4 regions of the Aminobacter sp. MDW-2 genome follow, and region 4 is predicted to be linked to each of the others. Evidence: predicted binding sites of a transcription regulator. Region 4 holds the regulator's gene; each other region holds the start of a gene.
What was found. The regulator LexA, encoded in region 4, represses DNA repair genes until DNA is damaged. The targets are predictions, from matches to a motif close to TGTTCNNNNTGTGTTCNG.

Region 1 (7,827 bases), 2.5 Mb from region 4:
ACACCGCCGAGAACGTCGCGCGCCAGTGGCAGCTGACCCGCGACGAGCAGGACCAGTTCGCCGTCGCCTCGCAGAACAAGGCCGAAGCCGCGCAGGTTGCAGGCCGCTTCAAGGACGAGATCGTTCCGGTCACCATCAAGGGCAAGAAGGGCGACACCATCGTCGACCAGGACGAATACATCCGCCACGGTGCGACCCTCGATTCGCTTGCCAAGCTGCGGCCTGCCTTCGACAAGGAAGGTTCCGTCACCGCCGGCAATGCCTCCGGCATTAATGACGGCGCTGCCGCTGTCGTGCTGATGACCGAAGCCGAGGCTGTACGCCGCGGCCTCACCCCGCTGGTCCGCATCGTTTCCTGGGCGACAGCCGGCGTCGACCCGCAGATCATGGGCACCGGCCCGATCCCGGCGTCGCGCAAGGCGCTGGAAAAGGCCGGCTGGTCGGTCGGCGATCTCGACCTGGTCGAAGCCAACGAGGCTTTCGCCGCACAGGCCTGCGCGGTCAACAAGGACATGGGCTGGGATCCGGCGATCGTCAACGTCAATGGCGGCGCCATTGCCATCGGCCATCCGGTGGGCGCGTCCGGCGCCCGCGTCTTCAACACGCTGGTCTACGAAATGCGCCGGCGCAGTGCGAAAAAGGGTCTGGCGACCCTGTGCATCGGCGGCGGCATGGGCGTCGCGATGTGTGTCGAGGCGATGTAAATCGAAAACAAAAGGGCGGCCGATGTGCCGCCCTTTTTGTCTCTAAAAGCCTCTCGCAAGGGAAAAGCCTGTCGCAAGGGCAGTCCATCAAGCAGCAGAAAAGGGGAAACGCATGAGCAAGGTTGCACTGGTTACCGGAGGATCGCGCGGCATCGGTGCTGCTATTTCGATCGCGCTGAAGGAGGCGGGCTACTCGGTTGCGGCCAACTACGCCGGCAATGACGAAGCTGCGCAGAAGTTCAAGGCCGAGACGGGCATTCCGGTCTACAAATGGTCGGTCGCCGACTACGACGCCTGCGAGGCCGGCATCAAGCAGGTCGAGGCTGACCTCGGCCCCGTCTCGGTGCTGGTCAACAACGCCGGCATCACGCGCGACTCGATGTTCCACAAGATGACGCGCGAGCAGTGGAAGGAAGTCATCGACACCAACCTGAACGGTGCCTTCAACATGACCCATCCGCTGTGGAGCGGCATGCGTGACCGCAAGTTCGGCCGCGTCATCACCATCTCCTCTATCAACGGCCAGAAGGGCCAGGCCGGCCAGGCCAATTATTCGGCCTCCAAGGCAGGCGACATCGGCTTCACCAAGGCGCTGGCCCAGGAAGGCGCCCGCGCCGGCATCACCGTCAATGTCATCTGTCCCGGCTACATTGCCACCGAGATGGTGATGGCGGTTCCGGAAAAGGTGCGGGAATCGATCATCGCCCAGATCCCGGTCAGCAGGCTCGGCGAGCCTGAAGAGATCGCGCGCTGCGTGGTGTTCCTGGCATCGGAACAATCGGGCTTCATCACGGGCGCGACCCTGTCCGCAAACGGCGGACAATATTTCGTCTGACCGTCGGGCTTGCTGCCCCGAAACAAGAAAACGGCGCCGCAAGGCGCCGTTTTCGCGTCTGGCCGGTGAGGCTCAGTCCTTTTCGAACATCGCCTTGTGAACGATGCCGGCGATCGCCGCGCCGACGATCGGGGCTACCCAGAACAACCACAACTGCTGCAGGGCGATGCCGCCGACGAACAGCGCCGGTCCGGTCGAGCGGGCCGGGTTGACCGAGGTGTTGGTGACCGGAATCGAGATCAGGTGGATAAGCGTCAGCGCAAGGCCGATGGCGATCGGTGCGAAGCCGGCCGGCACGCGTCCATGGGTCGAGCCCAGGATGATCATCAGGAACATGAAGGTCAAAACGACCTCGATGATCAATGCCGAGGTCAGGCCATATTTGCCGGGTGAAGCGTCGCCATAGCCGTTGGTCGCGAAGCCGCCGATACCGGCAAAGTCGGCCTTACCGCTGACGATGAGGTAGAGCACCGTCGAGGCGACGATGGCGCCGACAAGCTGGGCGATGACATAAGGCACAAGGTTCTTGGCTTCGAAGCGACCGGCCATCATCAGGCCGACAGAGACTGCGGGGTTGAAGTGGCCGCCCGAGATGCCGCCGACGGCATAGGCCATGGTCAGCACGGTCAGGCCGAATGCCAGGGCTACGCCGGCAAAGCCGATGCCGAGTTCGGGAAACGCAGCCGCAAGCACCGCACTGCCGCAACCACCAAAGACAAGCCAGAATGTGCCGAGGAACTCGGCGAATAGACGTTTGCTCATGATCTTCCCTCCAGATGTCGTGCGCCTGCGTGGTGCGCCGCATTTTCCGGAGGCCCCGCCTGGGCAATCCCCGCCGCGCAGACTCAACATGCGGATGGAGACATGCCTCGCTGTCGCATTCAACGGGTGTGGTTCCCTTAACGTAATGCAATCACAGATATTTTCGTCGAACCAGCGGTGTGCCGCTTTGGCACGCAAAGATTAACGCGCCCGGGAGCCTGTTGTGGACAAGCCTGTGACTCCACGGTGGATAATCGGTGGAGTCGTTGGGGAAGACACAACATCTAGCGGTGAACAAATCAGGAAACTTGTCCTATCAGTGATTCGTCGCCTGTTCGTTCCGCATTTGGTTCAAATCTTAACGAAATGCCGCTCATCGACGATTCCAGCGTTAACCCGGAGATAGGAAACATCAACAAAATCATTATTTTGCGTCGGGTTTGCCAGAGCGTTCGGGCGCTTGGCCGGCAAAGGTTAACAGCAGTGGGCTAAAGCATGAAACGGGCCACTTTAGAGAATCTGCATGTGGTGCGACTTGCCAGCACGAAATCTATATGTTGGGGTGAACAAAACCTGAATCTGCCGGAGTCAGTGATTCGTCGCTGATTCGTTCCAGACTCGTTCCAACTCTTAAATCTGGAACATTCCGCTTTCGCTTCGTCTCGCAAATCCCTATGTGTCCAGTCGTCGTGAAAGCGGCGCAACGCCGGGTGGGCCCGGCGCCGAGGGCGGTTCCTTAGAATGAATGTTCACTCCAAGCAGAATGACCCCCTGATCCTGTCGGGTCGCGATGTGACAGCGGTCCTCGGGCCGACCAACACCGGCAAGACGCATCTCGCCATCGAGCGCATGGTCGCGCATGAAAGCGGCATCATCGGCCTGCCGCTCAGGCTGCTTGCCCGCGAGGTCTATGGCCGGCTCTGCGAGAAGGTTGGTGCCCATAAGGTTGCGCTGGTGACCGGCGAGGAGAAGATCCTGCCGGCCGGTGCCAAGTATTCCGTCTGCACCGTCGAGGCGATGCCGCGTCAGACCGATGCCGCCTTCGTCGCCATCGACGAGGTACAGCTCGCCGGCGATCTCGAGCGCGGCCATATCTTCACCGACCGCATCCTGCACCTGCGGGGCAGGCAGGAAACGCTGCTGCTGGGTGCTGCCACCATGCACGGCATCCTGCAGAAGCTTTTGAAGGGCGTGTCGGTGGTCACCCGGCCGCGCCTGTCGCATCTTGCCTATGCCGGCTCCAAGAAGCTGACACGCCTGCCGCGCCGCTCGGCCATCGTCGCCTTTTCGGCCGATGAGGTCTATGGCATCGCCGAGCTCATCCGCCGTCAGCAGGGCGGCGCTGCCGTCGTGCTCGGCGCGCTCAGCCCACGCACCCGCAACGCCCAGGTCGAACTCTACCAGTCCGGCGACGTCGACTACCTGATTGCCACAGATGCCATCGGCATGGGCCTCAATCTCGATGTCGACCATGTTGCCTTTGCCCAGAACCGCAAGTTCGACGGCTACCAGTATCGCCAGCTGACCGCCGCCGAGCTTGGCCAGATCGCCGGCCGTGCCGGCCGTCATCTTCGCGACGGCACCTTTGGCGTTACCGGCCAGGTTGATCCGTTCGACGAGGAGCTGATCGAGAAGATCGAAGGGCACGATTTCGAGCCGGTCAAGGTGCTGCAGTGGCGCACCGCTTCGTTCGACTTCACAAGCCTCGACACGCTCAAGCGCTCGATCGACACGGTGGCGCCCGTCGAGGGCCTGACGCGGGCGCTGCCTGCGGTCGACGCCCAGGCGCTCGAACACCTGTCGCGTGACGAAAACATCCGCTCGCTCGCCACCGGTCGCGAACGTGTCGCCCTGTTGTGGGAGACCTGCGCGCTGCCCGACTATCGCAGGATTGCGCCTGCCCAGCACGCCGACCTCATTGCGTCGATGTATGACGATCTCGCCCGCAACGGTCATGTCGACGAAAACTACATGGCCGAACAGGTGCGCCGCGCCGATTCCACCGAAGGCGACATCGACACGCTCTCCCACCGGATCGCACAGATCCGGACCTGGACTTTTGTCTCAAACCGCCCTGGCTGGCTTGCCGATCCGGCACACTGGCAAGAAAAAACGCGAAACATCGAAGACAGATTGTCGGATGCACTGCATGAGCGGTTGACGAAACGCTTTGTAGACCGCAGGACTTCCGTCCTCATGCGCCGCCTTAGAGAAAACACTATGCTTGAAGCCGAAATAAGCCCGTCCGGAACTGTCCTCGTCGAGGGCCACCATGTCGGCGAACTGCAAGGGTTCCGTTTCACCGCAGATCAGAGCGCTGGCGGAGAAGACGCCAAGGCCGTGCGCACGGCAGCACAGAAGGCGCTCGCCACAGAATTCGATGCCCGCGCGGAGCGTTTCTCGGCGTCGCCCAATGGCGATATCGCGCTTGGCTCCGACGGCGTTCTGCGCTGGATCGGCGCGCCGATCGGCACGCTGGTCGAGGGCGAGGACGCGCTCAAGCCGCGCGTCGTGCTGCTCGCCGACGAGCAACTGACGGGCCCGGCCCGTGACAAGGTCGCGGCGCGCGCCGACCGTTTCGTCAATTTCCAGATTGAGTCGCTGCTCAAGCCGTTGGTCGATCTCAAGGCCGGCGAACAGCTTTCCGGCATTGGTCGTGGCATCGCTTTCCAGTTGGTCGAGAATTTCGGCCTGATCAATCGCCGCGACATCGCCGACGAGGTGAAGTCGCTCGACCAGGAAGGTCGCGCAGCACTTCGCCGTCTCGGCGTCCGCTTCGGCGCCTACCACGTCTTTGTACCGGCGCTGATCAAGCCGGCACCGTCCGGCCTGGTGACACTGCTCTGGGCGCTCAAGAATGACGGCAAGGACAAGCCGGGCTTCGGCGATGTCGTCCATGCGTTGGCCGCCGGCCGTACGTCTGTTGTCATCGATCAGGCTTTCGACAAGACCTTCTACAAGCTCGCCGGATTCCGCAATCTTGGCCGCCGCGCCGTGCGTGTCGACATTCTCGAACGTCTCGCCGATCTGATCCGCCCGGCGCTTGCCTGGAAGCAGGGCATCGGTGCGCGTCCTGACGGAGCCTATGACGGCAGCGCCTTCATCGTCACGCCGCAGATGATGTCGATCCTCGGCGCAACCGGCGACGACATGGAAGAAATCCTCAAGGGCCTCGGCTATCGCGCCGAGCCGAAGCCGGCTGCCGAGGTCAAGGACAAGCTCGAGACGATCGATGCTGCCACGCGCGAGGCCGTGGCCAAGGCGCAGGCCGACAAGGCCGCAGCGGCAGCTGCCGCTGCCGGCCAGGCCGCCGAGGTTTCCACGGAAGCATTTGCCCAAGACGCGCAGGAAGCGGATGCCGAGCAGGCGCCGGAAGCTGTTGCCGAGGTTGCAGCTGAGGTCGTGGCCGAAGTGGCGGCCGAGCCTGCCGTCGAACCCGAGGCAGTTGCTGCACCCGCCGCAGAAGTGGAAGCCGTCGCAGAACCTGTAGCCGAAACGCTGTCGGAAGCGGCGGCCGTCGAGACTGCTGCAGCCGAAGCCCAGCCGGCAACTGCCGCCGCGGAGCCTGCCGAAGAACCCAAGCCGATCCTTTTGTGGCGTCAGGGCCGCTTCGAGCAGCGCCCGCGTCATCGCCAGGACAATCGCCCACGCGGCGGCCAGCGCGAGCAGCGTGCCGCCGGCGCACCCGCAGCCCGTCAGGGCCAGGGCGAGGGCAACCGCAGTGGCGGGCGCGAGGGTGGCGAAGGCCGTGATGGCGGCCGTCCGCGTTTCGACCGCAAGCCCGGCGGCAAGCCGCAGGGCGAGGGTGGGCGTCCCGAACACCGCAATCGCAATGAGCGTCCGCAGGGCGACAGGCACGGCGGCGACCGCAACGGCCCCAAGGGCAAGCCCGCCTTCCAGCCCAAGCCACGCGAGGAGCGTCCGGTGCGCATCGATCCGGATTCGCCCTTCGCCAAGCTCGCCGCGCTGCGCGACCAGCTCAAGAAGTAAGCGCCTTGGCCGGCGAGGGAAGACAGCGCATCGACAAGTGGCTGTTCTTCTCGCGCGCGGTCAAGTCGCGCTCGCTTGGCGCCAAGCTCGCGCAATCTGGCGGCGTCAGGTGCAACGGCCAGAAGCTCAGCCAGGCCTCCGACATCGTCAAGGCAGGCGACGTGCTGACGATTACGCTCGATCGTCGTATCCTGGTCTACAAGATTCTGCTGGCTGGCGAGCGTCGCGGGCCGGCCGAAGAAGCACGCAAGCTCTACGACGACATCTCTCCCGCACCCACGCCGAGGGATGAGGCGCCGCCCGACGCCAGGCCGCCGCTGCGCGAGGTTGGCAGTGGCCGTCCGACCAAGAAAGAACGGCGGGCCACCGACAGGCTGCGCGACCAGTGACGCAAAGGCTCTGGAGCGGCGGCAACGAAGTTGAGAATTACGTTCCGCAAACGTGCTTCTGCGCGGAATGGCCGCCCTTGCAACGACCCCGCAAAGGGGATACCTCACCCGAAAGATACAAACTACGGGAAGTCCCGGAGCCTGCTTCATGACCTACGTCGTCACCGACAACTGCATCAAATGCAAATACATGGATTGCATCGAGGTTTGTCCGGTCGACTGCTTCTATGAAGGCGAGAACATGCTCGTCATTCATCCCGACGAGTGCATCGACTGCGGCGTCTGCGAACCGGAATGTCCGGCCGACGCGATCAAGCCTGACACTGAGTCGGGGCTCGACAAATGGCTGCAGATCAACACCGAATATGCCGAAAAATGGCCGAATATCACGGCAAAGAAGGAGCCGCCGGCAGACGCCAAGGAATTTGACGGCGTCGAAGGCAAGTTCGAGAAGTTCTTTTCGGCCGAGCCTGGCGAAGGCAACTGAGGGTAGCGCGCCCTAAATGGCGCTAGATCGTTGGATTGAGAGCCGCCGTCGACTCTTGACGCGGCAGATTGTTCGCGTATGCAGCAAAATCTTGATTCTTCCGACTTTTTGTGTTAGAGCTAGCCCAACATGCCGATGACACAACGTCGATTTATGGCGCATAGCCTAATTCACTGAAAGGTGACAACCCTAATCCGGACCAGAGTAATCTGGGCCCGGCGGTCGCAACGTTTTGCGGTTTGCCGGTCCAGGCTCTTCCGATTGGGGGTCGAATGTCGTGCGGCAGAAGGTCGCGTTTTGCGACCGTCCCGATCAACCGGCCTCGGCGGGCCGGTGTCACAAGAAGGAGTTCAGGGCGTATGGCAACTTCCATCCCGCAGAAGAAATCCGCAGCACGTCACGGTTTCAAGACTGGCGAGTACATTGTCTACCCGGCGCACGGCGTCGGCCAGATCGTATCGATCGACGAGCAGGAAGTGGCGGGACACAAGCTCGAGCTGTTCGTAATCGATTTCCAGAAAGACAAGATGCGCCTCAAGGTGCCGGTCGCCAAGGCAACGTCCATCGGCATGCGCAAGCTGTCGGAGACCGACTATGTCGAGCGTGCGTTGAAGGTCGTGCAGGGCCGCGCCCGCGTCAAGCGCACCATGTGGTCGCGCC
Region 2 (7,827 bases), 1.0 Mb from region 4:
GGTGGCTGGAACGAGGAGATATTCAGGAGTTTCGTGCAGATTTCGTGCAGAGGGTTGAAGGTCGACCTGGCAAGTGAATCAGCTGCGGCCGCCTGTTGCGGGAGCGATACCAATGGGTCAAACCCGGCGACTGCCTGCCAAGCCCTGGATCACGGCGTCCGGTGGGAAAGGGCGTGGGCCGGCGGTGCGCGGTGCATTAACGCGTCTTTCGGTGAAATGGCCAGAGCAGTTGGCGCCCGAACTCTTCCGGTATGGGGTCGTTATGGATGCCGACATTTTCGGGCCAGGCATCGGCCGGCAGATAGAATGTACCAAAAAGCCTGTCGATCCAGGGGAAATGCACGGCGAAATTCTTGTCGATCGGCCTGACCGCATGGTGCCAATGGTGAAAACGGGGTGCGACCAGCAGCTGTTCCAGCCAGCCGAGCCGTATGCGCATGTTGACGTGGTTGAAGGTGGCTTGTGCTGCCACGATGGCCAGCCAGATGTAGAGGGCGGCTTCGGAAAAGCCGAACAGGAACACGGGCACCAGAATGAGTGCCCGTGTGACGACGATATCGACCACATGCAGCCTGGAACCCGCCAGCCAGTCCATCGCGCGCGAGGAATGATGGATGGCATGAAACGGCCAGGCGAAACCTATACGGTGAAAGCTGCGATGTACCCAGTACTGCGTCAGGTCGGCAACGAGCATGATCAGCAGGACTTGCGCAATGAGTGGCATGCTCTTGACCTGGGCACTCATGGTATCGGCCTGCCAGGCTTGGGAGACAATCGTCGCAGGTAACAGTGTGAAGAAGGTCAAAAGCTCGACCAGCACGTGACTGACGATGAAATAGAGCCCGTCGGTCGTCCAGCCGGCACGGAACGTTCCATGCTCGGGACGCAGCGGAAACAGGCGCTCCAACGGCACGAAGACGAGTGACAACAACACGACATTGAGGACCAGCCAGTCCAAGCCGACATGAATCGGCGCGTCGCCGTCGTAATCGACATTGACGCCGGTGCCACCCAGAATGATGGCCAGCGTGGCAAAACCGATACCGGCAAGGCCCAGCTTCTTCGACGGCCTGAGCAGGATGTTCAGAGCGGAGAAGAAGAAACCGGCAATGATGGCGAGTACGAGCAGCCCGCGCATGACCTCGACCGGATAGGAGCTGCGCAGTTCGGACGTGGTCAACCATTCCGGAAACCGGAACACCAGGACCGCACAGAAACTTCCGAGGGACAACAAAAGCCCCAGCAGACCGGAAAACCAGCCGGATCCGAAACCTTGTGGTCCATGATCACCGAGCATGCGTTCGAACCAGCGGTCAAGCGCCGTGTGGCGGGACGTTGGCTCTGGCGCCGGGTCTGTCAAATGCCCTCACACTGGGTTCACGAACCCGTCCAGTACCTTCTTCTGGCCGGCCTTGTCGAAGTCGATGGTGAGCTTGTTGCCATCGATGTTGGCGATGTTGCCGTTGCCAAATTTCTGGTGGAAGACGCGGTCGCCGACCTCGAAGCGCGAGGGCTCCGTCGCGACCGACTTGGCGACCAGTTCGCCGTCGATTGTGCGGCCCTTGACCGAGCCGCGGCCGGCGCCGAAGCCGGAATCGGTCTCGCCATAGCCTATGCGTTCGACCGAATGACCGGAGCGGGAACCCCAGTTGCGGTCGGTGGCTTCGGTGCGGTTCTGCTGGGCACGCTGCCAGCCCGGCGTGGCGTAGGTGTTGGAGAAGGACTTTTCACCGACGCTGTCGAAACGCGAGGCACCGTAGGGGTTCTGGCGGCCGCCGCCATAGCCGCCATAGGAATTGCCGGCATCAGCCACTTCGACATGCGCCTCGGGCAGTTCGTCGAGGAAGCGCGACGGAATCGTCGACTGCCACAAGCCATGGATGCGGCGGTTGGAGACGAACCACAGATGCAGGTTCTTCTTGGCGCGGGTCAGGCCGACATAGGCGAGGCGGCGTTCCTCCTCGAGACCCGAGCGGCCGCCTTCGTCGAGGGCACGCTGGTGCGGGAACAGGCCTTCCTCCCAGCCGGGCAGGAAGACGGTCTCGAATTCGAGGCCCTTGGCCGAATGCAGCGTCATGATCGAGACGGCGTCGAGCTGCTCGTCCTGCTCGGCGTCCATGACAAGGGCGACATGTTCAAGGAAGGAACGCAGCGACTCATATTCCTCCATGGAGCGGATCAGCTCCTTGAGGTTTTCAAGTCGGCCCGGCGCTTCGGCCGAGCGGTCGTTCTTCCACATATCGGTATAGCCGCTCTCTTCGAGAATGATCTCGGCGAGCTCAGTATGCGGGGTGTTGTCGAGCGCCTTCTGCCAGCGCTCGAAATTGGCCGCGACTTCGCGCAGGGCGGCGCGAGGCTTGGGCTTGAGTTCGTCGCTCTCGGCGAGCTGGGCGGCTGCCTGCAGCATCGGCACGCCAAGGGCGCGCGCGGTATCGTGGACCTGGCGGATGGCAGCTTCGCCGAGGCCGCGCTTGGGCACGTTGACGATGCGCTCGAAGGCGAGATCGTCGGCACCCTGGGCGACGACGCGGAAATAGGCCATGGCGTCTCGGATTTCCTGGCGCTCGTAGAAGCGCGGGCCGCCGATGACGCGGTAGTTGAGGCCAAGCGTGACGAAGCGGTCTTCGAACTCGCGCATCTGGAACGAGGCGCGCACCAGGATCGCCATGTCGTTGAGATTGTGTTTCTGGCGCTGCAGCTGTTCGATGGTCTCACCGACGGCGCGGGCTTCCTCCTCGGAATCCCAGGCGGCATGGACATTGACCTTGCCGTCTTCGGGATCGTTGCGATCGGTGAACAGCGTCTTGCCGAAACGGCCCTCATTGTGGGCGATGAGGTGGGCGGCGGCACCCAGTATGTGCGCGGTCGAGCGGTAGTTGCGCTCGAGCCGGATGACGACGGCACCGGGGAAATCCTTGTCGAAGCGCAGGATGTTGTCGACCTCGGCGCCGCGCCAGCCATAGATCGACTGGTCGTCGTCGCCGACGCAGCAGACATTCTTCTGCCCCGGACCACCCGTTTCCTGGGCCAGGAGCCGCAGCCACATATATTGCGCGGTGTTGGTGTCCTGGTACTCGTCGACCAGAATGTATTTGAAGCGCTTGTGGTATTCCTTGAGCACGTCAGGGTAGGCGCGGAAGATGCGGATCGGATGACACAACAGGTCGCCGAAGTCGCAGGCGTTCAGCGTCTGCAGCCGGTCCTGATAGGCCTTGTAGAGCTCGCGGCCCTTGCCGTTGGCAAAGGAGCGGGCGTCGCCCTCGGGGATCTCGGCTGGACCGAGGCCCTTGTTCTTCCAGCCGTCGATCATCATGGCGAACTGGCGCGCCGGCCAGCGCTTGTCGTCGAGGCCCTCGGCCTGGATCAACTGCTTAATCAGGCGGATGACGTCGTCGGTGTCGAGGATGGTGAAGTCGGAGCGCAGCCCTGCCAGTTCGGCATGGCGACGCAGCATCTTGACGCCGATCGAATGGAAGGTGCCGAGCCACGGCATGCCCTCGACCGCTTCGCCGACAAGGTGGCCGATGCGCTGCTTCATCTCGCGCGCGGCCTTGTTGGTAAAGGTGACGGCGAGGATCTGGCTGGGGTAGGCGCGGCCCTGGCTGAGGATATGGGCGATGCGGGTGGTGAGCACACGCGTCTTGCCGGTGCCGGCGCCGGCGAGCACCAGAACCGGGCCTTCGGTGGTCTCGACAGCCTGGCGCTGCTCGGGGTTCAGGCCGTTGAGGTAATCGGGCGCTGACGGCGCCTGGCGCGCGGCCATGGCGCGCGCAGCGATACCGCTGGGCGCAGGCGTGCTGGCGGCCCGGGGCGGCATCCCGCCGGGCTCGTCGAAAAAGGGCATGTCGTCCGGAAAGTCTGACATTTGCCCCGAATGTAGTGATTCGGGGCGGAAAGGCCAGAAGTGTCTCTGTTTTGTTCTGGTTTTGCCGGGAAAAGCGAGCGGTGTTGACCCTGCCGCAGGCGCTTTGCTAGCGTGGCTGACGGCTTGATGTGGCCGGCAGTCCGCGCCCTCCGGGGGTATGGCGAACACATCGGACGCTTCCGTCACCTGATCCCATGGGATGGTGAGAGCATCGGCAATGCGGGCACTGATGGGATTTCTCGCCACAACCAGAGGATCGGAAGATCATGCGAACCTATCGTGACGCAAAGGCGATGGCGAAAGCCATGCGCGAGGCGCTTGCCCAGAAGAACCTCGAAGTCAGCCACAGCGAGGCGCTCGAGATCGTCGCCAGACAATTCGGCGTGGAGACCTGGAACATCCTGTCGAGCAAGCTCGAGAAGGCGGAAGAGCCGACAGGCGGTGCGGTGAGTTTCACCCAGCCGGTGCCGATCTTCCGCATATTCGACGAAGACAAGGCGAGGGGCTTTTACGAGCGATTCCTCGACTGCACTTTCGACTGGGAGCACCGCTTCCACCCCGGCGCACCGCTCTATTGCCAGGTGTCGCGCGGCGACCTGAAGCTGCATCTGTCGGAGCATTCGGGCGACGCCAGCCCGGGTGCGACGGCTGTCTGCTACATGAAGGGCGTCGAGGCCTTCCAGAAGGGGCTGATTGCCAAGAACTACAAGTACAACCGCCCAGGCCTGGAGCGGCAGGACTGGGGGCTGGAGTGCCAGGTGATCGACCCGTTCGGCAACCGCATCCGTTTCATGGAAAGCGAAGACTGAGCGCTTGTCGAAGCGCCCGCGCCGACCTCGCGCGGGCGCTTTTTTCGTGGCCGCGGCGATCACGCAACAGTGAAACCAACTACATTTGCATACGTTAAACTCCCGGCCTCGGAACCAGACAGGGAGCGAGAAATGACACGACCTGCCATTACCCAGGCGATGATCGACGCCTATGACGAATACACCCACCTGACACTCGACCGGCGCGGCTTCATGGAGAAGCTGACCAGGCTTGCCGGCTCAGGCGCTGCCGCGGCGGCGATCGTGCCGTTGCTTACGACCAACCAGGCGCGGGCGGCGATCGTCGCCGACGACGACAAGCGGCTGAAGGCCGAGGACATTACCTATCCCGGTGGTGCCGGCGAAATGAAGGGCTATCTGGTCCGGCCGGCCGACGCCACAGGCAAGCTGCCGACTGTCATCGTCATTCATGAGAACCGCGGCCTCAACCCGCATATCCGCGACGTGGCGCGGCGGGTCGCGCTCGAAGGCTTCGTGGCGCTGGCGCCCGATTATCTGTCGCCGCTCGGCGGCACGCCGGCGGATGAAGAAAAGGCACGCGAAATGTTCGGCCAGCTCGATGCGGCGCAGACAGTGGCCAATGGCGTCGCCACGGTGGCGTTCCTGAAGGGCCATGAAAGCGGCAATGGCAAGGTTGGCGCCATGGGCTTCTGCTGGGGCGGTGGAACCGTCAACGCGCTGGCCGTCAACGCGCCCGATCTGGCCGCCGGCGTTGCCTATTATGGCTCCCAGCCGAAGGACGAGGCCGATATCGCCAGGATCAAGGCAGCCCTGATGCTGCATTATGCCGGCAAGGACGACCGCATCAACGCCGGCATAGACGCCTACAAGGCGGCACTGGAGAAGGCCGGCAAGGAATTCCAACTGTTCGTCTATGACGGCGCCCAGCACGCCTTCAACAACGACACCTCGGAAGCCCGCTACGACAAGGCGGCGGCGGAACTGGCCTGGGGGCGAACGGTCAACTTCTTCAAGGAGAAGCTTGCCTGATCAGGCAAGCGGTGAAGGCGCGCGGCTGGCGCGCCTTTCGGCCGGCTCAGGCCACGCCGCGCTTGGAGCGGGCCTGGCGCAGGATGACGCGCCAGCGCAGCATTTCGATCGGGATCGGCCGGTTGTTGTTGGCGATCTCAAAAAGTTCGTTGTTGATGTTGCGAAGCGAACGCCAGAAATCATAGTCGCTGATGCGAGGGTCGCAGGCGAGTTTGTTGGCCGTTGCTTCGATGTCAGTGTGCATGCCTTGCCTCAAAGCCGTCCGGTGCCCGCCGCCGCGACTCAACTTCGCTTGCATGGGATTGTCGGAGGGCAGCGAGGGGCGATCAACGAACCTCAGGCTGTGGCGCAGGTTATAAACAGGTAAGGTTAATCGCCTGTGGCCTTGAAGCCACTATGCGGGCTTGCGTTTGATGCCGATCGAGCGACCGGCACGCTCGGGCGTCGGCAAGGCGGCATGGGCGGCGCGCATAGCGTCGAGGCTCGCCATGATGTCCTGAGGGAAGGGCGCGACCTTCGGGCCGTTCATGTCGACATGCAGCGACAGCGTCTCTGACGTCGCCGACAGCCAGCCGTCGACATGGTGCAGTTCCTGGTAGACGCGGAAGCGCTTTTCGTCGTGGTCGAGCAGGTGGAAGGTGGCGGTGACCTTGTCGCCAAGATGCAACTCCCTGACGTAACAGACATGGATCTCGGCGGTGTAGGTGGTGAGCTTGCGATCGCGGGCATAGGCCGCGCCCAGCCCAAGCAGGTCGAGCGCTTCTTCACCGCCGCGGTCGAACAGCACGTTGTAATAGGCCATGTTCATGTGGCCGTTGTAGTCGAGCCAGGCTTTCTCGACCTCCATGACGCTCGAGACGAACGGTGCAGGCATGGACGATCCTCTTGACCTTAAAGCGCCGCGCGTCCGTCAGGACGCGCAAAGGACGCTGTTAAACTTAGGTTTGTGCATGATCCTTTCCGATAATCCCGATTTTCGGGGTCATGCACGGTGGTGCTGGACAAACTGTCGGGGCTGGCAGATTACCGCAGCATAAGGCGCCGGCAAGGCGCCAGGCTGTTCCAAACGCGGAGGAAAACATGGCTCTGAGCGACCTGAAGGCGATGGCGCGGAACGAGGAGGGGATCGCGGCTGCGCTGGGCATCCTCAAGCAGCAGTTCGGCGAGCGCTTCCAGACCGGCCAGGCGATCCGCGAGCAGCATGGCCACACCACCACCTATCTGCCCAACCAGGCGCCCGATGGCGTGGTGTTCGCCGAAAGCACAGCCGACGTGCAGGACGTCGTGCGGGTCTGTGCCGCGCATCACGTGCCGGTCATCGCCTTTGGCACCGGCACCTCGCTGGAAGGCCATGTCAACGCTCCGGCGGGCGGCATATCGCTCGACATCTCGCGTATGGACAAGGTGGTGTCGGTCAATGCCGACGATCTCGACTGCACCGTCGAAGCGGGTGTGACGCGTGAGGCGCTGAACAATTATCTGCGCGATACTGGCCTGTTTTTCCCGATCGATCCCGGGGCGAACGCCAGCCTCGGCGGCATGGCGGCGACCCGCGCCTCCGGCACCAACGCGGTGCGCTATGGCACGATGCGCGAGAACGTGCTGTCGCTCAGGGCTGTCATGGCCGATGGCAGCGAGGTCGTGACCTCGCATCGGGCGCGCAAGAGTTCGGCGGGCTACGACCTGACGCGGCTTCTCGTCGGTTCGGAAGGCACGCTCGGCATCATCACCGAGGTGACGCTCAGGCTGCAGGGCATTCCGCAGGCGATCTCGGGCGGGGTCTGCCCGTTCCCGACTGTCGAAGCGGCATGCCAGGCCGTCATCACGACGATCCAGATGGGCATTCCGGTGGCGCGGATCGAGCTGGTCAACGCGCTGCAGATGCGGGCGATGAAGAATTACTCCAAGCTCGACTATCCCGAAAGCCCGTGCCTGTTTCTCGAATTTCACGGTTCCGACGCCAGCGTGGCCGAGCAGGCGGAGAGCTTTGGCGAGATTGCGACGGAGTATGGCGGCGGGCCGTTCCTGTGGACCACTGTCGCCGAGGAGCGGGCGAAATTGTGGAAGGCGCGCCATGATGCCTATTGGGCGTCGCAGACGCTCAGGCCGGGCGCACGCGCCCTGTCGACGGACGCCTGCGTT
Region 3 (7,827 bases), 1.1 Mb from region 4:
GAGCCGCCTTTGGCGCCTGCCGGCCGATGCCGCAACCCTTGCCCGCCTCGCCTTGCCGCTTGGCGCCGACCTGCCGATGTGCCTGGCAGGGCATCCGCTGATCGCCCGCGGCATCGGCGAGCAGCTCGCCCCGGTCAGGCATTTTCCTTCGCTGCCGATGGTGCTGGTCAATCCCGGCATCGCGGTGGCGACACCGAGCGTCTTCCGGGCGCTGGCCTCACGTGAAAATCCCCCTCTCGCGCCGCTCGACAGCGCCGATACCGTGCTTGACTGGCTGACAACCAGCCGCAACGACCTCGAGCCTGCAGCAATGTCGATCGAACCCTCGATTGTCGCGGTGCTGAGCACCCTTCACAATTCGGGTGCCGCCTTCGCCCGCATGTCGGGATCGGGTGCCACCTGTTTCGGCATCTTCGACAGCAACGCTGCCGCCGCGCACGCGGCGACGGCGATCTCCGCAGAGCGCCCCGGCTGGTTCAGCGCCGCCACAACGACCCGGACCTAGGAGCCCAACATAATGGCCAGCGAGCCCCGCCCCTTCGTTCCCGTCCGCATCGCGGTGCTGACCGTCTCCGACACCCGCACGCTGGCCGATGACAAGTCAGGCCAGACGCTAGCCGACCGCATCACCGAAGCCGGGCACGTGCTCAAGGCGCGCGACATCGTCACCGACGACAAGGACAAGATTCGCGACCGCGTCACCGCCTGGTCGCTCGATGCCGAAATCGACGTGATCATCACCACCGGCGGTACCGGCTTCACCGGCCGCGACGTCACGCCGGACGCGCTGGAGCCGATCTTCGAAAAGCGCATGGACGGCTTCTCGGAGGTATTCCACCGCATTTCCTACGACAAGATCGGCACGTCGACGATCCAGTCGCGTGCCACCGGCGGCGTGCTCAACGCCACCTTCGTCTTCGTGCTGCCGGGGTCGCCAGGGGCGTGCCGCGACGCCTGGGACGGCATTCTCAAGGCGCAGCTCGATTACCGCCACATGCCGTGCAATTTCGTCGAGATCATGCCGCGGCTCGACGAGCACCTCAGGCGTGGCGGCACCAAGTCAGCCTGAAGCCAGGGCGTCTTTCGCAATTTCCGGCGAAATGTCGCTGCTGGAATTGCCCTAGCGCGGCGCGACGACGATTTCGGCATCCAGCGTCTTCATGGCAAGTCCGCGCGCGATGCCTTCGGCGTCCGCCCCGTTGCGACCCAGAACAGCTGCCTGTTTCCTGGTGATGACCAGCCCCTGCTCCAGAGCGCGCGGCCGCGACGTCACCCGTTCCCAGAACGGACGGTTGCTCGCCCGCGACCGGGTGAAGCGCGCCGCCATGGTCAGCCGGCTCATGTGGCGAACAGCATCCTCGGTCCAGCCTTCGGCCAGCCGCGCGCCCGGCTCGAGCAGCAGCAGCCAGTCGCTCCTTGCCTGCGCGATGCCCGCCTGGATGCCGCCCTTGGCGAGATAGGCGCAGCCGGCATGTTCGGCGACATAATGGGTCTGGTCGGTGGAGCCGAGGTCACAGACGATCACCTCGCGCACGACACCCTCGACGGCGCCGCCGACCAGCGCCGCCAGCGTGCGGGCCAGCCCCTCCTCGTCGTCCCTGGTCTCGATCAGAACGCTCAGCATATCCAGCCGCATATCGGAAAGCCGGCCGAAGCGCCAGCCTCGCGGCCCGGAGAACAAAGTTCTTGCTTTGTTCTATTTTCCAAAATAGGAATAGTTTCATGCCGAACGAATCGACGGGCGGCCTCTTTCCCTCGGGGAGATAGCGAAATGGAACCCATCGCACGGGCCGATATTGCCGCTTTCAAGGGTGGCGGAGCCGGAATGGCCAATGCCATGATCGAGGAAAGCGGCCTGCGCATCAACCATGAGCGCCGACGCGGCCGCGGTGCCGGCGTCAACCCGTCGGGGCGCTACGAACCGGTCAGCCGCCATGTCTTCGACGACGGCTGGAGCACAATCGAGGAGCTGCCGCCGTTCAAGACCGAGGTCCAGGTCGAGAAGCCGCGCACCATCATCACCCGCAACGAGTCGCCCGACATCTCATTCGACCGCTCGATCAATCCCTATCGTGGTTGCGAGCATGGTTGCGTCTACTGTTTCGCCCGCCCCACCCACAGCTATATGGGCCTGTCGGCCGGGCTCGATTTCGAATCCAAGCTGTTTGCCAAGCCGGATGCGGCGCGGCTGCTCGACCGCGAACTGTCGAAGGACGGTTACCAGCCGCGCACCATCGCCATCGGCACCAACACCGATCCCTATCAGCCGATCGAGAAGCACTGGCGCATCATGCGCGAGGTGCTCGAGGTGCTGGAGGCGCGCAACCATCCTGTCGGCATCGTCACCAAGTCGGCAATGGTCACACGCGACATCGATATCCTCAGCCGCATGGCCGAAAAAGGCCTGGCCAAGGTGGCGCTGTCGGTGACGACGCTCGACCGCATGCTGGCGCGCACGATGGAGCCTCGGGCCGCGACGCCGACGAAGCGGCTCGAAGCTATCCGCCAGCTCTCCGATGCAGGCATTCCGGTCTCGGTGATGGTCGCGCCGATCATCCCAGGCCTCACCGACCAGGAGATCGAGCGCATTCTCGATTCGGCCAAGGCCGCAGGTGCCACCAGCGCCGGCTACGTCATCCTGCGCCTGCCGCTGGAAGTCAGCCCGATCTTCAAGGACTGGCTGCTGCGCCATTATCCCGACAGCTATCGCCACGTGCTGTCGTTGATCCGCTCGATGCGCGACGGCAAGGACTACGATTCGGAATGGGGCAAGCGCATGAAGGGCAAGGGGCCCTATGCCTGGCAGATCGGCCGCCGCTTCGAGATCGCGGCACAGCGCCTGGGCCTCAATTCGGTGCGCACCCCGCTCCGGACCGACCTTTTCGAAGCCGGCCCCAAGGATCAGCTGCAATTGACGCTGCTTTGAAAACTCTGGCGGCGCCACCGTCCCAGAAAAGAAATTCCGTCCGGCCGTTCCCCGTGGCCAGTTGACGGTGCCTTCCCGAGCCGCCGCCCTAATCGGCCGGGAAGGTCTTGCGGAGGATCGGGGCCGATGCGAGCATCGCCGCACCATGGCTCGCCCGCGCTCCGATTCTCCACCCCTCTTCGAATTCATCGACAAGCCCGACTTCGCCTTCGAAACGAAAGCGATATCGGCTGGCCTGTGGCCATGCGCGGGCCTCGACGAAGCCGGACGCGGCCCCCTCGCCGGCCCGGTTGTCGCTGCCGCCGTGGTGCTCGACCCCGGCAACATTCCATCGGGGTTGGACGATTCCAAGCGCCTTACAGCCGCCCAGCGCGACGCGCTGTTCGACGAGGTGCTGTGCAAGGCCCTTGGCGTCGCCGTGGCGTCGGTTTCGGCCGACAGCATCGACCGCAGCGATATCCGCAAGGCGAGCCTGGAAGCGATGCGCCGGGCGCTTGCCGGCCTGCCGGTGGCGGCGAAGTCGGCGCTGGCCGACGGCCGCGACGTGCCGCCCGGCCTCGCCTGCACCTGCCGCGCCCTTGTCAAGGGCGACCAGCGCTCGCAATCCATCGCCGCCGCCTCGATCGTCGCCAAGGTGACGCGCGACCGCATGATGTCTGTCTGCGGCTCGAACGACAACCGCTACGGTTTCGAAGTCCATATGGGCTACGCCACCGCGCGCCACAGGGCGGCGATCATCGAGCACGGCGCATCGCTTCGGCTGCACCGCATTTCCTTTGCCCCGTTCAGGGACTAACCACGGCAGAAACGCCTGGCGCCTAACCCTGCCCACTCTGAAGTGGCGACGTCCCGAGCCTGACGTCAAGTTCGGCAAGATCCGCAACGAACCAGATCGACTTGCCCTTGTTGGTCTCGCGCACGAAGTCACGCAGCGCACCACTTTCTTCCAGCGCCTGCGTGATGTCGCCGACGATCACGCAGCCCAGGCCGTAATTCACAAACTTCTGAAACACCTCGCCGGCAATGCCGGTGCTGAGCTTGAGAAAATCCGGGGCAAGCCTTTCCACGGGGATGGCGAGGACTTCGGCCTCGTTCGACCACGCCTCGCTGATGAAGTCATTGGCGTCGCTGGGCGCGCGCAGCAACGAGCCGCTCCGGCTGAAAAGAAGCACGCGGGATTTGCCGATTTCGACGATCTGGATCATGTGACCCGGCTAGCAGCGGCCGCGGCAAGGTGCAAGCCGCACCGGAGCAGCTCCTTGCCAAACGAAAGACAGTCGCCCCTGGCTGTCCTGAAAACAAAAAAGCCGCCGGAAATTCCAGCGGCTTTTTCAAATCTGCCCGGCTGCCTGACTTAATTGGCGGCTCGACTTAGTTGAGCTTGGCCTTCAATTCCTGAACCGAGCCCTTGAATAGGTCGGCGTTGGTCTTGGCGTCGGCCTTGCCGGCGAAGATCTGGCGAGCTGCCTCGACCGCGAGGTCGACAGCGTTGGCGCGAACTTCGTTGACGGCGTCGCGTTCGGCCTGGCCAATCTTGAGCTCGGCAAGTGCGGTCCGGCGAGCAACGTACTCTTCGGTCTTCTTGTGCGCTTCTTCGGCGAGAAGGCCGGCTTCGCGCTTGGCCAGATCGACGATGTCGGCGGCCTCCTTCTCGGCTTCCTTGCGCTTGCGCTGGTACTCGGCGAGCAGCTGCTGGGCTTCTTCACGAAGCCTGCGTGCGTCTTCGAGTTCGGCGCGGATGCGTTCGGCGCGCTCGTCGAGCGACTTCGAAAGCATGCCCGGCACCTTCAGGTACAGGACGACGCCGACGAAGATGACGAGAGCGACTGTGGCCCAGAATGTTGCGTCCATGGCCCCTCTCCTACTTGCTCGCTGCCTTGACGGCGGCGGCGATGTCAGCCTTGTCGACCTTGCCTGCGCCCAGTGCCTGGACGATCGCGGCAGCGGTGTCCTCGGCGATGGTGCCCACTTCCTTCATGGCATTGGCCTTGATGGTAGCGATGCGTGCTTCCGCAGCGGTCAGCTTCTGGTCGAGCCCGGCTTCGACTTCCTTGCGCTTGGCTTCGGCTTCCGCCTTGGCTTCGTCGCGTGCTTCCTGGCCGATGGCGTTTGCCCTGGCCTTGGCCTCGGCAAGCTCCTGCTCGTATGCGGCGACCGCCGCATCCGCCTCGGACTTCATCCGGGCAGCCTGGTCGAGATCCCCGGCGATGCGATCGCGGCGCACCTCGAGGATGCCGCCGACACGCGGCAGCACGACGTTCTTCAGGAAGAGATAGAACAGGCCGAAGGTGATCGCGAGCCAGAGCAGCTGCGACGGATAGTTCGACGTATCGAAAGGCGGAAACAACCCACCACCGCCATGCTCCGCACCCGTTTCGGTGTGCGCAGTGGTGGCGTCGGTAGAATGAGCTTCCCCGGCCGCAGGTGCGACTTCCTCGGCGTAACCCGGCGTGACAAACATCTCTATCCCCTGTCATCCCACCGGCCGCAACACGCGGCCGGTCAACTCGCTTGCGCGGCTCTTATGCGAAGAGCAGGAGCAGAGCGATGAGGAGCGAGAAGATGCCCAGAGCTTCGGTAACGGCGAAGCCGAAGATCAGGCGGCCGAACTGGCCGTCAGCTGCCGACGGGTTGCGCAGGGCACCCGACAGGTAGTTACCGAAAATGGTGCCCAGGCCGATGCCTGCGCCGCCCATGCCGAGACAAGCGATGCCTGCGCCGATTGCCTTTGCTGCTTCAACTTCCATTGTCCAACTCCTTGTGGATCGAAATTTAGTTGCGGTATCCAAGACGGCGGCAGCCGCCGTCGAATTAGTGGCCCGGGTGCAGGGCGTCGTTGAGGTACATGCAGGTCAGCACCGCAAACACATAGGCCTGCAGGAACGCGACCAGGACTTCCAGGCCGGTGATCGCGACCGTCATGAACAGCGGCAGGATCGAGCCGACGACGCCGACAGCACCGAATGCGCTGAGCGAAGTGACGAAACCAGCGAAAACCTTGAGCGTGATGTGGCCGGCCAGCATGTTGGCGAACAGACGAACCGACAGGCTGATCGGACGCGACAGGAACGAGATCACTTCGATCAGGACGACCAGCGGCACCAGGATGCCAGGCACACCGTGCGGGACGAAGAGTTTCAGGAAGCCGAAACCGTGCTTCATGAAGCCGTAGACGATGACCGTACCGATGACCAGCAGCGCCAGCGCGAAGGTGACGATGAGATGGCTGGTGACGGTGAAGAAGTAAGGGAACAGGCCGATCAGGTTGGCGACGAGCACAAACATGAACAGCGAAAACACCAGCGGGAAGAAACGCATGCCCTGGGGACCCGCCGCGTCTCGTAGCATCGAGGCGACAAATTCGTAAGACATCTCCGAAACCGACTGCAGGCGGCTCGGCACCAGGCCGCGGCTCGACGTCGTCAGGAACAGGAAGGCGCTGGCGGCGACCACGGTGGCAACCATGAAGGCGGACGAGTTGGTGAAGGAGAAGTCGAGGCCGCCGATCTCGATCGGAATCAATTTCGAGATCTGAAACTGATGAATTGGATCGTTGGCCACGCTGGCCCCCCTTCGCCTAAATTGCGCCTTGCGGCGCTGCTATTTCTTTTCCGGTTCGTCCGACGTCTTGTCGGGCGACCTGATACCGGCCTCAGTAACCATTCCTGCCGAACGCAGGACATTGAGCACACCGGCGCCGAAGCCGAGCAGCAGAAACACGATCAAGCCCCATGGCGACGTGCCTGCCATCCGATCGATGATCCACCCCAGACCGACACCAACCGCGATCCCGGCGATGAACTCGCTGGACAGCTTGAGTGCCTGGCCGTAGCCGGTCACACCATTCGACCTTGTACTCTTTTCCCCCTCGCGGGCAGTCTGGCGTCTTGTCGCAAGCGTTGCTTCAAGCTGTTGCCGACGGCGCTCGAGTTCGTCGTCGCGGTGATCGTTCTCGGCTCGATTTTCAGGCCGGGAGTTTCCATTTCCGCCTGGGCCCGAAGGCTTGGCCATTGCAAACTCCCACCCGGTCCGAGCGTATCCGTTCGTCCGCTTCAAAGTCGCCGGCAACATAGTTAGAGGGCCCCTGCCCGTCAAGCCACGGGGAGGCCCATCTAACTAAGTATTTTATGTAGGAAAATCAGCTAGTTGTCGAAGTGCGACATCCTGCCCGTGGCTCCGCTCGGTGATCGCCCGCCGAATCCGCGTGCAATCCGGCGACTGGCCGACTCCATGAGCCCGGCCGGAAGCGATCAGCTCCAGCCGCCGCCATAGGTGCGGTAGAAGATATGCAGGCCGATCTTGGTCATCTTCTTCATGCCGCGCGCCCAGCCGGGATTCACGTAGTTGGCGTAGTAGTGGGTCGAGGAGCCGACTTCCGGGATGAAGATCTTTCCGGCGGTCACCGCCATGGCGACGTCCTGCGCGGTCTTGTAGTGCGAGGGACTGGTGACGCGGTCCTTGATGCCGTCGCAGGCAAACGAGAACTGGCAGCGGTTGAACCAGCCGTCATTCTGATAAACGACGCCGCAGATGGTTCCGGGATAGGCCGGGTTGCGGACGCGGTTGAGGATGACCTGGGCGACCGCTGCCTGGCCGCGCACCGATTCGCCGCGCGCCTCGAAGTAGATGCCGCTGGCGAGGCAGGCCTGCTCGGCCTTGGAGAAGACGCCTGCCGGCAGCGGATTGGCCAGCCACCAGTGGTCGCCCTTGCCCATCGGCGGGATGAAGCGGCCGCCGGCCTCGTCGTCGTCGCGCAGCAGTGCCTCGAAGGGCGAGGCCTTGGCATAGTCGGGCGCGGCCGGTGCGTAAGCTGTCGCCAGGATGTCGGCCTTGTCGTTGTTGACCAGCGAGGCCAACATGGCCGGCACGCCGCGCGTCGCGCGCTTTTCGGTTTCCTTGAC
Region 4 (7,827 bases):
GCCCTGGCAAGCGCCTGACATGGCAACCACCCTCACCCATATCGGCGCCACCGGCGAGGCTAACATGGTCGACGTCGGCGACAAGGCCGAGACGACACGCACGGCAATCGCCGAAGGCCATGTCGTCATGCGTCCTGCGACACTGGCGTTGATCCTGTCGGGCAACGCCAAGAAGGGCGACGTGCTCGGCACCGCCCGCATTGCCGGCATCATGGCCGCCAAGCGCACGCATGAACTCGTGCCGCTCTGCCATCCCATCCTTTTGACCAAGGTTTCGGTCGAGATCGAGCCAGATGAGGCGCTGCCCGGCCTGCGCGTCACGGCGCTTGCCCGCGTCACCGGCAAGACCGGCGTCGAGATGGAAGCGCTGACGGCTGCCTCGGTCGCCTGCCTTACCATCTACGACATGGCCAAGGCCGCCGACCGCGGCATGGTGATCTCCGGCATCCGGCTGGTCGAGAAGACCGGCGGCAAGTCGGGCGACTACAAGGCTGCCGAATAGATGGCGCTGCTGCCCGTCGCCGACGCCCTGGCGCGCCTGCTCGACGCTGCCGAACCGCGCGGCACGGAAACTGTCGGCCTTGCCCAGGCATCAGGCCGCGTGCTGTCGGCTCCACTACACGCCCTGCGCACCCAGCCGCCCTTTGACGCCTCCGCCATGGATGGCTACGCCGTCCAGGCCGCCGACATCGCTTCACTGCCGGCGCAGCTCAAGGTTATCGGCCAGGCACCCGCCGGCAAGCAGTTCACGGGCACCGTCGGACCAGGCGAGTGCGTCCGCATCTTCACCGGCGCACCGGTGCCACAAGGCACTGATACCGTCGTCATTCAGGAGAACGTTCGCGATCTCGGCAATGGCGAGATCGCGGTGCTCGAGCCAACGCTTGCTGGCCGTAACATCCGCGCCAGGGGCCTCGACTTCAAGCAGGGCGACCTCATCCTTGATGCAGGACGTGTGCTCGACCCGGCAGGGCTCTCGCTGATCGCAGCTGCCAATCATCCCAGCGTCGAAGTGCTGCGGGCGCCTCTGGTCGCCATCATCGCCACCGGCGACGAGCTATTGCCGCCGGGCAGCAATCCAGGGCCCGACCAGATCATCGCCTCCAACGCCTACGGCGTCGCGGCGATCGTTCAGTCGGTTGGCGCGCGCGTACTCGATCTCGGCATCGCCGCCGACCGCACCGAGGCAATCTCCGCACTGGTCGCCAAGGCGCTCGCCGCCGACGCCGATGTGATCGTCACGCTGGGCGGCGCTTCGGTCGGCGACCACGACCTCGTTCACCGTGTCCTGACCGATCTCGGCATGGATCTCAACTTCTGGAAGATCGCGATGCGCCCGGGCAAGCCGCTGATGTTCGGCCGGCTCGGCAACAGCCGCTGCGTCGGCTTGCCGGGCAATCCGGTCGCCAGCCTGATCTGCTCGCAGATTTTCCTGAAACCTCTGCTGGCGAAGCTTGGCGGCCGCCCTTATTCGCCCGACATGCGCAACGGCATTCTCGACACGGCAATGGCGGCCAACGACCTGCGCCAGGACTTTGTCCGCGCGATTGCGCGCGAGACCGCTGAGGGTCTCGTCGTCACACCCTACCTGATCCAGGACTCTTCGATGCTGCGCACGCTGGCCGACGCCAATTGCGCCATCGTGCGGGTGCCCTTCGCGCCTGCAGTCGAAGCCGGCAGCGCCTGCCAGGTGATGATGTTGCGCTGAGCAGCACCTTCCACCCTTCACGAAATATCAACAGTTGCGGAACACAACTGGAACAGATAGTGTTTGTTCTGGGTTTGTTTTTCTTCTGATTCCTCGGGGGTGGCGATGCTGACGCGCAAACAACACGAGCTTTTGCTATTCATCCACGAGCGGCTGAAGGAAGCGGGTATTCCGCCGTCCTTCGACGAGATGAAGGAAGCACTCGACCTCGCCTCCAAGTCCGGCATCCATCGCCTGATCACGGCGCTCGAAGAACGCGGCTTCATCAGACGCCTGCCCAACCGGGCGCGCGCGCTTGAAGTGCTGCGCCTGCCCGATTCGATCGCGCCTGGCCTCAACGCGGCGAAGAAGTTCTCGCCCAGCGTCATCGAGGGTAGCCTCGGCCGCAAACCCGAGCCGTCACGCAGCATGTCGGCCGGCAATGACGACGATGTTGCTTCGGCGGTTGCCATTCCCGTCATGGGACGCATCGCTGCCGGTGTGCCTATCGACGCCATCCAGCACAAGACGCATTCGATTTCGGTGCCGCCAGACATGATCATGGGCGGCGAGCATTACGCGCTCGAGGTCAAGGGCGACTCGATGATCGAGGCCGGCATCTTCGACGGCGACACTGTGGTCATCCGCAGCTCGACCACGGCCAATCCCGGTGAGATCATCGTCGCCCTCGTCGACGACGAAGAAGCGACGCTCAAGCGTTTCCGCCGCAAGGGTGCCTCGATCGCTCTTGAGGCCGCCAATCCGGCCTATGAAACCCGCATCTTCGGACCGGACAGGGTCAAGGTGCAGGGCAAGCTTGTCGGCCTGATCCGCCGCTATTGATTGCCGGGGCTGCGTTTCCGCCAGCTCGGCCTGTCCATCCTGCTGCAATCTGTAAGCCGGACTGATCTGCACTGTTGCTATCGTGCCGTATCTGACGGCTCTGCGACGGCGGGTACAGATTCGGACTCACCGTGTGGTCGCAGTCGGCGCTTTCGGGTGCGCCTTGGTTGCCCCGGCAGATGTCTTTGGGGGCATCTCCACTCGCTTGTAGGGTGGCAGGCCCCTCGCCTCGCGCGAAAATTGGCGCTGCGCATGCCACGGGCGGTACGGTTCCGCCACGGCGTGGCGTATCTCGACCGCCCGATCTACGCCAGCCGCCGCGGCTGTGATGAATATCGACGCACTGCCAAGGCGCGCCAGCTCGCGTTTGGTGAGCACGGCCACGCCGGGGCAGACGTCGCTTGCCGTGGCATCGTCGACGACGATGAGATCCGCGTTGTCGCAGGCTCGTGCAGCGGCGCTCGCATTCGCCGCATGGACGATCCGTGCCCCCTCCGGTTGTTGAACCGTGCACAGCTCGCTGTCACAGACGAAGGCGTCCGCGCCGGCAGCGTTTAGTTCTCCAGATACTGGATTGCCGGGTATCGTACCGGCGACATCTGCCTCGGCTGTTGGCTGTGAGCCGGTCTCGCTGGGCAAACGGACAGTCCCGTTCGTTGCATTCGCGGCCGAACGGGCCGGGGTGACGAGTGTTTCCGACGCCAGCGCGCGCTGCCAGTTGTCGACGGTGAACTGGTTCGGCCGGACGCGATTGACGGCCAGCTTGCCATCGTCGACCGGGACGCCGACGAGGCGGCCATCTTCCGAAACGAGAACCGTGGGCGTTTCCGTTTCCACGACCGTCAGCAGCCCAAGGGCCGCGAATGGCAGTGCGGCGGCGCGCAGCCAGGTCGTTGCCGTCGACGCGATGACGAGTGCTGCAGTGAGCAACAATACCGCATGTGACGAGACAAGGCCGACCGCATCGACCGGCGAGCGCTCGGAGAACCAGGTGGCGATGCCAATCATTGCCTTCAGGCCGAAGCCCATCGTGTCGAGGAAGGGGCCGTCGAGTCCAAGCGGCATGAAGATGCCAGCCATGACGGCAAAGGGCATGACCAGGACAGACACAAACGGGCTGACTGCCAGATTGGCGAACAGGCTGAGGGGCGAGACACGTTGGAAATGCCATGCACCAAAAACGCTGGTCGCGAGCCCGGCAATCACCGACGTCGCGGCGAGACCTATCGCAACTGTCGCAAGCCAGCGCCAGATTTTGGACGGCAGCGATCTCTGACCGACCGGCAGCGCCTGCTCCTCCCGCCGGTCCGACCACCAGGCATATGCGCCAACGAGGGCTGCCGTTGCGGCGAACGACATCTGGAAGCTCGGCCCGACGACTTCGTGGGGCGAGATCATGATCACGACAACGGCCGAGATCGCCAGGTTGCGCATGGTGAGTGCTGCGCGGTCGAGCAGCACGGCCGTCAGCATCACCGCCAGCATGATGAAGCTGCGTTGCGCCGCGACCTCGGCGCCTGAAATGAACAGATAGCCACCGGTGGCGAGCAGTGCCGCGCCTGCCGCGTACTTCTTGACCGGCCGGTGCGAGGTGAAGCCGGGAAAGGCGGCGAAGCCTAGCCGCATCAAAAGCATGACCGTGCCTGCGACCATCGCCATGTGCAGACCCGAGATCGAGATGATGTGGTAGAGCCCGGTACGCCGCAGCGCCTCGTTGACATCCTCGGGAATGCCGCCGCTCACGCCGACGACCAGGGCAGCCGCGATTTCGCCCTCCGGACCGCCAATGCGGTCGCGAATGCGCTGGGCAATCTTCTGGCGCACATTCTCGATCGACGCGAATGCACGATCACTGGCCGACAGCGGCTGGGTGGTTGCAGCAAACTCTGGGCCTTTCATGAAAAAGCCGCTGGCGCCGATGCCATCGAAATAGCTTTCGAAGGAAAAATCATAGCTGCCCGGCCGCACAGGCCCGGACGGCGGCATCAGCCTGACATAACCCGTCACCTCGGCCCCCGCCATGACGCCCTCAGGAAGCTTGCGGGCAACGAGCCGCACCCGATCGGGCGTATAACGCAAGACCGGGCGCGCAGTCGCCAGAACGTCGAGCGTCAGCCGCACCCTGCCCTTGTCCAGATTGTCGATTTCGACGACGCGCCCGGTGATGGCAGTCGAGATCTCGGCGCCCAGCATCTTCGTTGCCATGCGTTCGGTCTCGAACTTTGCACCCGCCATGCCGAGCATTGAGGCGGCGAGTGCGGCGAGCGCGTAGTGAACAGGCGGCCGTGCGCGCGTTAGGAAGGCGAGGACGGCCGGTGTCGCTGACACAATGACGAGCGGCGCGAGATCCGGCTCGTTCGGAAGCGCGAAATACACCAGGGCACCAGCGGCCAGAAAGACCGGAAGAAGCAGGAACGCCGCACCGCGGTCGAGTTCCGTTTCGATCGCGGCCAGGGTGGATCGTGCGGTGATCCGGTGACCGACCAGCAATTGCGATCCTTGCCGTAGCCAGGACTTGTGTCCTCGCTGAAACGGCGATGCATCGGCGTCAGGAGCAGCATCTCTCTCGGGCAGAGCTGGTGGTGTCCACGCAACGGCAGGCACAGCCGGAGAGGTCAGCAAGTCGCGCTCGCTGGCTTCTACCACCGGATTGTTACCGGCTTGCCCCTCCCGCATGCGGTCGCCCATCGGGCCTGCCTCTTGCGCCCCAGACCTTCTATGCTACATCAACCGCACACAAACGCCATGCGCCGCCGGTTTTCGGCCAAGCGCCCTGCTTCCCTTGGAAATCGCTATGCCTGTCGTCACCCGCTTCGCCCCCTCGCCCACCGGCTATCTGCACATTGGTGGCGCGCGTACCGCTCTCTTCAACTGGCTTTATTCCCGCCACACCGGCGGCACCATGCTGCTGCGTATCGAGGACACCGACCGCGAGCGCTCGACCGACGCCGCAACTGCCGCGATCCTCGAGGGCCTGACCTGGCTCGGCCTGACCTGGGAGGGTGAGCCGATTTCGCAGTTCGAGCGTGCGCCGCGCCATCGCGAGGTGGCCGAAGAACTCGTGCGCATGGGCAAAGCCTATTATTGCTACGCCTCGCAGGAAGAGCTGACCGAGATGCGCGAGAAGGCGCGCGCCGAGGGCAAGCCGCCACGCTATGACGGCCGCTGGCGCGACCGCGACCCGTCCGAGGCGCCGGCTGGCGTCAAGCCGGTCATTCGCATCAAGGCGCCGCAGGACGGCGAGACGCTGGTGCTCGACCGCGTGCAGGGTGATGTGCGCTTTCCCAACAAGGATCTCGACGATTTCATCATCCTGCGTTCGGACGGCGTACCGACCTACATGCATGCTGTCGTCGTCGACGATCACGACATGGGCGTCACCCACATCATCCGTGGCGACGACCACCTGACCAACGCCGCGCGCCAGACCGTCATCTACAACGCCATGGGCTGGGACGTGCCGGTGATGGCGCATATCCCGCTGATCCATGGTGCGGACGGCGCAAAACTGTCCAAGCGCCATGGCGCGCTCGGCGTCGATGCTTATCGCGCCATGGGCTATTTGCCTGAGGCCCTGCTCAACTACCTCGCCCGCCTCGGCTGGAGCCATGGCGACGACGAGGTGATGAGCATCGAGAACATGATCAGCTGGTTCGAGATCGAGGACGTCAACAAGGGTGCGGCACGCTTCGACTTTGCCAAGCTCGAGGCGCTAAACGGCGTTCATATGCGCCAGATGGACGACAAGAAGCTGTTCGACATCTTCGTTGTCACCTTGCCCTATCTGCCCGGCGGCGATGCCATCCTCGGCGGGCTCGACGACACGCGCAAGGCACAGCTGCTTGCCGCCATGCCGGGCCTCAAGGAGCGTGCCAAGACGCTGATCGAACTGGCTGACGGCGCAGGCTTCCTGTTTGCCCAGCGTCCGCTGCCGCTCGATGAGAAGGCCGCCGGCCTGCTCGCCGGCCCAGCCAAGGATATCCTCAAGGGCGCGCATGCGGCGCTCGCGACGGTCGCTGCCGCCGACTGGACGGCGGCCAATGCAGAGGCCGCGATCCGCGAGTTTGCCGGCCGCGAAAATCTGAAATTGGGCGGCGTGGCGCAGCCTTTGCGGGCCGCCCTGACGGGCAAGAGCACTTCCCCCGGAGTGTTCGATGTGCTCGCCGTTCTAGGGCGCGACGAAAGTCTAGCCCGCATTTTTGATCAAATCGATTAGGTCAGCAGTGCTTTCCTAGTTTTGCATTGAAATGAGGCTGTTGCGGTGCAACATTGCGGCAACAGGTCAATTTGAAAGCAGCGGGAAAGCTGGGAAGCGAGTTCAAGCGTTCCGGGCCTAATGGGTTGCCTTGTTATGACGATTGCGCCGCGCAAGGCGGCAACTCAGCACTAAGGAGTATGCGATGACTGATTCGACCGCCAAACTGGAGTTCCGCGGCCAGACCCACGAGTTCAAGGTCCGCGGCGGAACGGTCGGACCAGATGTGATCGACATCGCATCGCTCTACGCAACGACCGGCGCATTCACCTACGACCCGGGCTTCACCTCCACCGCAAGTTGCGAATCGGAAATCACCTTCATCGACGGCGACGCCGGTGTCCTGCTGCACCGCGGCTATCCGATCGACCAGCTCGCCGAGCACGGCGACTTTCTCGAAGTTTGCTACCTCCTGCTCTACGGCGAACTGCCGACCAAGGCGCAGAAGGACGACTTCGACTACCGCGTCACGCGCCACACCATGGTGCACGAGCAGATGTCGCGCTTCTTCACCGGCTTCCGCCGCGACGCACACCCGATGGCGGTGATGTGCGGCGTGGTCGGCGCGCTGTCGGCCTTCTATCACGACTCGACCGACATCTCCGATCCGCACCAGCGCATGGTCGCCTCGATCCGCCTGATCGCAAAGATGCCGACGATCGCCGCGATGGCCTACAAGTACCACATCGGCCAGCCGTTCATTTACCCCAAGAACGAGCTGAACTTTGCCGCCAACTTCCTGCACATGTGCTTTGCCGTGCCGTGCGAGGAGTACAAGGTCAACCCGGTGCTGGCCCGCGCCATGGAGCGCATCTTCATCCTGCACGCCGACCACGAACAGAACGCCTCGACCTCGACCGTGCGCCTCGCCGGCTCGTCGGGTGCCAATCCGTTCGCCTGCATCGCCGCCGGAATCGCCTGCCTGTGGGGCCCCGCACATGGCGGCGCCAATGAAGCAGCGCTCAACATGCTCAGCGAGATCGGCCACGTCGACCGAATTCCCGAGTTCGTCGCCCGCGCCAAGGACAAGAACGATCCGTTC

Region 1: a site for LexA is predicted at 2,910-2,927, ahead of H5P29_RS07690 (helicase-related protein). Genes of this name have one in related genera too.
Region 2: a site for LexA is predicted at 3,906-3,923, ahead of H5P29_RS14810 (ATP-dependent helicase). Genes of this name have one in related genera too.
Region 3: a site for LexA is predicted at 1,682-1,699, ahead of H5P29_RS25310 (PA0069 family radical SAM protein). Genes of this name have one in related genera too.

The regions. Positions count from the first base shown of each region.
Region 1 is NZ_CP060197.1:1,579,727-1,587,553, forward strand. It holds gene H5P29_RS07675 (acetyl-CoA C-acetyltransferase) at 1-704, shown strand, start outside; gene H5P29_RS07680 (beta-ketoacyl-ACP reductase) at 817-1,539, shown strand; gene aqpZ (aquaporin Z) at 1,612-2,301, opposite strand; gene H5P29_RS07690 (helicase-related protein) at 3,043-6,291, shown strand; gene H5P29_RS07695 (RNA-binding S4 domain-containing protein) at 6,297-6,680, shown strand; gene fdxA (ferredoxin FdxA) at 6,829-7,167, shown strand; gene H5P29_RS07705 (CarD family transcriptional regulator) at 7,527-7,827, shown strand, end outside.
Region 2 is NZ_CP060197.1:3,034,255-3,042,081, forward strand. It holds gene H5P29_RS14805 (sterol desaturase family protein) at 197-1,231, opposite strand; gene H5P29_RS14810 (ATP-dependent helicase) at 1,367-3,865, opposite strand; gene H5P29_RS14815 (glyoxalase superfamily protein) at 4,132-4,674, shown strand; gene H5P29_RS14820 (dienelactone hydrolase family protein) at 4,807-5,685, shown strand; gene H5P29_RS14825 (hypothetical protein) at 5,732-5,929, opposite strand; gene H5P29_RS14830 (thioesterase family protein) at 6,080-6,559, opposite strand; gene H5P29_RS14835 (FAD-binding oxidoreductase) at 6,766-7,827, shown strand, end outside.
Region 3 is NZ_CP060197.1:5,123,536-5,131,362, forward strand. It holds gene H5P29_RS25295 (4-(cytidine 5'-diphospho)-2-C-methyl-D-erythritol kinase) at 1-505, shown strand, start outside; gene moaB (molybdenum cofactor biosynthesis protein B) at 518-1,069, shown strand; gene H5P29_RS25305 (glycosyltransferase) at 1,121-1,624, opposite strand; gene H5P29_RS25310 (PA0069 family radical SAM protein) at 1,772-2,926, shown strand; gene H5P29_RS25315 (ribonuclease HII) at 3,072-3,722, shown strand; gene H5P29_RS25320 (DUF4180 domain-containing protein) at 3,745-4,131, opposite strand; gene H5P29_RS25325 (F0F1 ATP synthase subunit B) at 4,298-4,777, opposite strand; gene H5P29_RS25330 (F0F1 ATP synthase subunit B) at 4,788-5,387, opposite strand; gene H5P29_RS25335 (F0F1 ATP synthase subunit C) at 5,449-5,673, opposite strand; gene H5P29_RS25340 (F0F1 ATP synthase subunit A) at 5,738-6,487, opposite strand; gene H5P29_RS25345 (AtpZ/AtpI family protein) at 6,527-6,937, opposite strand; gene H5P29_RS25350 (cell wall hydrolase) at 7,177-7,827, opposite strand, start outside.
Region 4 is NZ_CP060197.1:4,030,754-4,038,580, forward strand. It holds gene trpC (indole-3-glycerol phosphate synthase TrpC) at 1-18, shown strand, start outside; gene moaC (cyclic pyranopterin monophosphate synthase MoaC) at 20-502, shown strand; gene glp (gephyrin-like molybdotransferase Glp) at 503-1,708, shown strand; gene lexA (transcriptional repressor LexA) at 1,814-2,530, shown strand; gene H5P29_RS19920 (ComEC/Rec2 family competence protein) at 2,657-5,020, opposite strand; gene gltX (glutamate--tRNA ligase) at 5,319-6,746, shown strand; gene gltA (citrate synthase) at 6,931-7,827, shown strand, end outside.